DNA from 2 places in the Nonomuraea sp. NPDC049655 genome. Region 1 is predicted to be linked to the other one. Evidence: riboswitches for the same ligand, from Rfam matches in the RefSeq annotation. Region 1 holds a riboswitch; the other holds the start of a gene.
The links. A riboswitch is a leader RNA that binds a small molecule or an ion and turns the genes downstream of it on or off. The one in region 1 is predicted to bind glycine.

Region 1 (3,360 bases):
GGGCGCCGAAGAGGCGGGCATGGTCGGGTCCAGGTACTACGTGCAGAACGGCGGCGCGAGCGGCGTCGAGGTGTACCTGAACTTCGACATGATCGCCTCGACCAACGCCGGCTACTTCGTCTACGACGACGACGCGGCGATCCAGCGCACCTTCAACGACTACTTCGCCACCATCGGCCTGCAGACCGAGGGTGACAGGGAGGGCGACGGCCGCAGCGACCATGCCTCGTTCAAGAGCGCGGGCGTCCGGGTCGGCGGCCTGGCCACGGGGGCCGGGGCGGTCAAGAGCTCGGCCCAGGCCGCCAAGTGGGGCGGCTCGGCCGGGCAGGCGTTCGACCGCTGCTACCACAGCGCGTGCGACAGCTACCCGAGCGCCATCAACACCACGGCGCTCGACCGCAACTCCGACGCCATCGCCTACGCCATATGGAAGCTCGCCGTGGGCACCAGCACGCCCACGGAGAACGACTACTCGATCTCGGTGACCCCGTCGTCGGCATCGGTCCAGGCCGGTCAGTCGGCTACCGCGGCGGTCAGTACCCAGGTCACGTCCGGCCAGGCGCAGAGCGTCGCGCTCTCCGCCGGGAACGTGCCGAGCGGGGTCACCGTCTCCTTCAGCCCGTCCACGGTTCAGGCGGGCCAGTCGTCCACCGTCACGATCGCCACCGCCAGCGGCGTCGCGGCGGGGACGTACACCATAGGGATCAACGGCGACGGGACGACGGCGGACCACTCCGCGTCCTTCACCCTGACCGTCGGAGGGGACGGCCAGGGCACCACCTGGACGGCTTACAAGTCGTACACGGCCGGAGACGTCGTCACCTACCAGGGGGTCAGCTACCGCTGCCTCCAGGCGCACACCAGCCTGCCGGGCTGGGAGCCGCCGAACGTGCCCGCCCTCTGGGCGCGGGCCTGACCCTCGGACCTGATCTCCGGGTTCGATCCCGCGCGGGCCGGTCACCGCCGGCCCGCCCCGAGCTGCCGCGTGCGAGCTGACCTGCCATGACCGGCTCGCGCGCGGCCACCAACGCGGCCGCGACCCCGCCTCTCCGGGGCCGCGGCCGCTTTTCGCTGCGTGCGGGATGTCGCGGATGCCGCGGATGGCGGGGGGCGAAGCGCGACAACACCCCCATGACGGCACTAGGCTGACGGACATCACCGGCGAAACCGTGCGGGAGAGCACCCTGACAGCCGGTCAGGGTCCCTGAAGGAGCAAGCCCTCCCCGCGAACCTCTCAAGGCAAAGGACCGCGCGGCAGCCCTGTAAGGCGTTCTTACGGGGAGGTGACCTCTGGAAAGCAGGCCCTCGGGGCCTCGCCGAAGGTGAAAGTCCGGTAAAACTCGGGCGAAGCTCTCAGGCATCCATGACAGAGGGGGAGGATGCTGGCATCCAACCCTGTCCTGAGGTGCGACAAATGTCCCGACCTACGCCGCTACGAGACGTCCACGAGGCCCTAGGCGCCACGCTGACCGACTTCGCCGGCTGGCTCATGCCGCTCCGGTACGGCAGCGAGTCGGCGGAGCACAAAGCCGTCCGCGAGGCGGCCGGGCTGTTCGACCTCTCGCACATGGGCGAGATCTTCCTGACCGGTCCGCAGGCCGGAGAGGCCCTCGACTACGCGCTGGTCGGCCACCTGTCGGCGCTCGCGCCCGGCCGGGCCAGGTACACGATGATCGTGGACGAGCGCGGCGGGGTGCTCGACGACCTCATCGTCTACCGGCTGGCGGACGAGGAGTTCATGGTGGTGGCCAACGCCTCGAACTCTGACAAGGTCGCGGATGAGCTGAAAAATCGCACTAAGTCGTATGACGCGGCGGTCGATGACCGCTCCCAGCAGTACGCCCTCATCGCGATCCAGGGCCCGAAGGCCCAGGAGATCCTGGCCACGCTCACCGACGCCGACCTCGACGGTCTCAAGTACTACGCGGGCCTGCCCGGCGTGGTCGACGGCCGCCAGGCGCTCATCGCCCGTACCGGCTACACCGGCGAGGACGGCTTCGAGCTGTTCGTCGCCAACCAGGACGCCGTGCCGCTCTGGCGCGCCCTGGAGGCCGCGGGCGAGCCGCACGGGCTGCGCGCCGCCGGTCTGTCCAGCCGCGACACCCTCAGGCTGGAGGCCGGCATGCCGCTCTACGGCAACGAGCTGAGCTCCGACCTGACCCCGTTCGACGCGGGGCTGGGCAGAGTGGTGAAATTCGACAAGCCCGGTGACTTCGTCGGCAGGGCGGCACTGGAGGCGGTCAAGGACGACCAGCCCCGCCGCCGCCTCGTCGGCCTGGTCGCCCAGGGCCGCCGGGTGCCGCGTCACGGCTACCCGGTCACCCGCGACGGCGCCGTCGTCGGCGAGGTCACCAGCGGTGCGCCCTCCCAGACCCTGGGCAAGCCCATCGCGATGGCCTACGTGGACGCCGGGGCCGACACAGGTCTGGCCGTGGACATCCGGGGCAGCCATGAACCTATGGACCTGGTCGAGCTGCCCTTCTACAGGAGGAACAAGTGAGCAACATCCCTGACGACCTGAACTACACCAAGGAGCACGAGTGGGTGTCGGGCGTGGACGACGGCATCACCGTGACCGTCGGCATCACGGCCTTCGCCGCCGAGGCTCTTGGTGACGTCGTCTTCGTGCAGCTCCCCGAGGTCGGTTCGACCGTCGAGGCGGGTGACTCGGTCGGCGAGGTCGAGTCCACCAAGTCGGTGAGCGAGATCTACGCGCCCGTCGGCGGCGAGATCGTCGAGGTGAACTCGGCCGTGGCCGACGACCCGTCGCTGGCCAACAGCGACCCGTACGGCGACGGCTGGATGTTCCGCGTCCGCATGGAGGGCGACGCGGAGGACCTGCTGTCCGCCGAGGAGTACACGGCGCTCACCTCAGGCGAGTCCTGACACCAACGCCGGGGCCCGCCGCGGGCCCCGGCACTTCCTGAACTGAAGGGCGCCATCAATGGCGATCAGCGTCTTCGACCTCTTCAAGATCGGCATCGGACCGTCCAGCTCCCACACGGGCGGCCCGATGGCCGCCGCGCACAAGTTCGCCCGCGGGCTGCACGACGACGGCCTGCTCCCCCGCGTGGCCCGCGTCGAGGTCATCCTGTACGGCTCGCTCGGCCTGACCGGCAAGGGCCACGGCAGCGACAAGGCGGTGCTGCTCGGCCTGTCCGGTGAGAAGCCGGAACTGGTCGACGTCGACTCCGTCGACGCCCGCCTGGCCGAGATGCGCGCCGCGGGCACGGTCAAGCTCTACGGCGAGCACGAGATCCCCTTCGTCGTGGGTCAGGACCTCGTCTTCGAGCGCAAGATCTCCCTGCCCGAGCACCCCAACGGCATGCGCTTCACCGCCCGCGACGAGCAGGGCGAGAC
Region 2 (3,360 bases), on a different contig from region 1:
TACGTTGAAATGCATAAGCGTGTAGCAGAAACGACCCAGTCAACAGCTGTGCCGGGCGACCGGCCGGCCGAATACGGAGCAGCCCGTGTTGCAGATGGAGGTCGTGGGCGTTCGAGTTGAGATGCCCACAAATCAGCCGATCGTCTTGCTCAAGGAGGCACACGGGGAACGGTTCCTTCCGATCTGGATCGGCATGACCGAGGCGACCGCGATCGCCCTGGCGCAGGCCGAGGAGCCGCCGCCCCGGCCGCTCACCCACGACCTGTTCAGGGACGTGCTGAGCGCGCTCGGCGTCGGGCTGCGCGCGGTCAACATCGTGGCCCTGCGTGACGGCATCTTCTTCGCGGACCTGGTGTTCTCCAACGGCGTGGAGGTCAGCGCCCGCCCTTCCGACTCGATCGCCCTGGCGCTGCGCACCGGCGCGCGCATCTTCGCCAGCGAAGAGGTGGTCCAGGAGGCCGGTGTGATCATCCCTGACGACCAGGAGGACGAGGTGGAGAAGTTCAGGGAGTTCCTTGACACGATCACTCCCGAGGACTTCGGCAGGGCGGGGTAGGTATTTCAGTGCATTTACGCTTCACGACGCGCCGAGCCGGATCGTTGACTGAGCATGGTCACGGTCCTACGGTGCAAGTGAAACCCGTGGTCGCCCTTTACGAACCCCCAGATCAGGCCATGGGATGAGAGAAAGCCGGAGGTCCGCGTGGCGGTCAGCAGCGGCGAGGGAAAGACGGCCGGCCAGGAAGATCCGGTGCGGCGCGAGAGCGCGCGGCAGCGTGCCGGAGAGCAGGGACTGCTCTTCGACGAGCAGCCCGCGACGGTGCCCGACGACATCGGATACCGCGGGCCCACAGCCTGCTCGGCGGCCGGCATCACCTACAGGCAGCTCGACTACTGGGCGCGCACGGGCCTGGTCGAGCCCACGATAAGAGCCGCGCACGGCTCGGGCTCACAGCGGCTCTACAGCTTCCGCGACATCCTGGTGCTCAAGGTCGTCAAGCGGCTGCTCGACACCGGGGTGTCGTTGCAGCAGATCCGCACCGCGGTGCAGCATCTGCGTGACCGCGGGGTCGCCGACCTCGCGCAGATCACGCTCATGAGCGACGGTGTCAGCGTCTACGAGTGCACCTCGGCCGACGAGGTGATCGATCTCCTCCAGGGCGGCCAGGGCGTGTTCGGCATCGCCCTCGGCCGGGTCTGGCGAGAGGTCGAGGGCTCCCTCGCGGAGCTGCCGGGGGAACGGGCGGCGGTCGAGGACACCGTCCCGGCCGACCATCCCGCTGACGAGCTCGCCAAGCGGCGTCGCGCACGCCGCACGGGGTGAGCTGAACCGCTGAACACACCGTAGTAATCTAGGACAGAGTAAGGCTGATGACCCCGTGCGGGAGAGTCCCTGGGCTTCGGTCCTGGGGCGCCGAAGGAGCAACCCTCCCCGGAATCTCTCAGGCATCCCGTACCGCTCGGGTGAGGCAACTCTGGAAAGCAGGTGCGCCCGCCAGGCGCACCTCACCGACGGTGCAAGCCCCACGGTGGGGTGAAGCTCTCAGGTCGCGATGACGTCGCGATGACAGAGGGGGAGATCCGGCACTCGCCCGCGCCCTGGCGCCGGTCTCCAAGCCTCGGGAGGCAACCTCCATGACCGACCTGTCCGCTCCGCCGTTCTCGTCCAGGCACATCGGCCCATCGGAGTCCGAGCAGCAGCGCATGCTCGAGGCCGTGGGCTTCGAGTCCGTCGGCGATCTGGTGGCCGTGGCCGTGCCCGAGGCCATCAGGGTCAAGGACCGGCTCAAGCTGCCGGCCGCCGCGAGCGAGACCGAGGCCATCGCCGAGCTGCGCGAGCTGGCCTCCCGCAACCGGGTGCTGACCTCCATGATCGGCCTGGGCTACTACGACACCGTCACGCCCGCCGTCATCCGGCGCAACCTGCTGGAGAACCCGGGCTGGTACACCGCCTACACGCCGTACCAGCCGGAGATCTCGCAGGGCCGCCTGGAGGCGCTGCTGAACTTCCAGACGGTCGTCTCCGACCTGACCGGCCTCGACGTCGCCGGCGCCTCCCTGCTGGACGAGGCCACCGCCGCGGCCGAGGCCATGACGCTGGCCCGCCGGGCCGGCAAGTCCAAGAGCGACGTGTTCGTGGTCGACGCCGACACGCTGCCCCAGACCAAGGCCGTGCTGGCCACCCGCGCCGAGCCGCTCGGCATCACGCTGGTCGAGCACGACCTCGACGGCGAGCTGCCCGAGTGCTTCGGCGTGCTCGTCCAGTACCCGGGCGCCTCGGGCCGCCTGCGCGACTTCCGCGACGTGGCCGCCAGGGCGCACCAGGCGGGCGCGCTCGTCGTGGCCGCCGCCGACCTGCTGGCCCTCACGCTGGTGGCCGCCCCCGGCGAGCTGGGCGCCGACATCGCCGTCGGCTCCTCCCAGCGCTTCGGCGTCTCCTTCGGGTTCGGCGGGCCGCACGCGGCCTACATGTCCGTACGCGAGGGCCTGCAGCGGCAGATGCCCGGCCGTCTGGTCGGCGTGTCGGTCGACGTCGACGGCGACCCCGCCTACCGGCTGGCCCTGCAGACCCGTGAGCAGCACATCCGCCGCGAGAAGGCCACCAGCAACATCTGCACCGCCCAGGTCCTGCTGGCCGTGATCGCCGGCATGTACGCCGTCTACCACGGCCCCGAGGGCCTGCGCCGGATCGCGCACCGCGTGCACCGGCACGCCGTCGCGCTGGCCGGCGGGCTGCGCGAGGCCGGCCTGGAGGTCGTGCACGGCGAGTTCTTCGACACCGTGCTCGTCCGGGTTCCCGGCAGGGCCGCCGAGGTGGTGGCCGCCGCGGCCGAGCGGGGCGTCAACCTGTGGCAGGCCGGCGACGACCACGTCTCGATCGCCTGCGACGAGAAGACCGGCGCCGCCGAGCTGGTCAAGGTGTGGGCCGCCTTCGGCGTCGAGCGCGAGGAGGTGGCGCTGGAGGCCGACGCGCTGCCGGCCGACCTGCTGCGCGAGTCGGACTACCTGACCCACCCGGTCTTCCACAGCCACCGCTCCGAGACCGCGATGCTGCGCTACCTGCGCAGGCTCCAGGACAAGGACATCGCGCTCGACCGTTCGATGATCCCGCTCGGCTCGTGCACGATGAAGCTGAACGCGACCACCGAGATGGAGCCGATCACCTGGCCGGAGTTCGCCGGCGTGCACCCGTACGCGCCGGAGGCCCAGACCGAGGGCTACCGGGAGCTCATCGGCACCCTGGAGGGCTGGCTGGCCGAGGTGACCGGCTACGACGCGGTCTCCATCCAGCCGAACGCCGGCTCCCAGGGCGAGTTCGCCGGCCTGCTGGCCATCCGCGCCTACCACCAGGCCAACGGC

Region 2: it holds a riboswitch for glycine, as region 1 does, so the genes downstream of both, gcvP (aminomethyl-transferring glycine dehydrogenase) here and gcvT (glycine cleavage system aminomethyltransferase GcvT) in region 1, are expected to answer to the same signal.

The regions. Positions count from the first base shown of each region.
Region 1 is NZ_JBITLS010000017.1:75,096-78,455, reverse strand. Features, by position in the region: gene ACIBQ6_RS42755 (M28 family peptidase) at 1-916, shown strand, start outside; glycine riboswitch at 1,163-1,260, shown strand; glycine riboswitch at 1,281-1,380, shown strand; gene gcvT (glycine cleavage system aminomethyltransferase GcvT) at 1,415-2,500, shown strand; gene gcvH (glycine cleavage system protein GcvH) at 2,497-2,886, shown strand; gene ACIBQ6_RS42740 (L-serine ammonia-lyase) at 2,945-3,360, shown strand, end outside.
Region 2 is NZ_JBITLS010000003.1:287,667-291,026, forward strand. Features, by position in the region: gene ACIBQ6_RS11010 (bifunctional nuclease family protein) at 86-556, shown strand; gene ACIBQ6_RS11015 (MerR family transcriptional regulator) at 704-1,324, shown strand; glycine riboswitch at 1,373-1,469, shown strand; gene gcvP (aminomethyl-transferring glycine dehydrogenase) at 1,636-3,360, shown strand, end outside.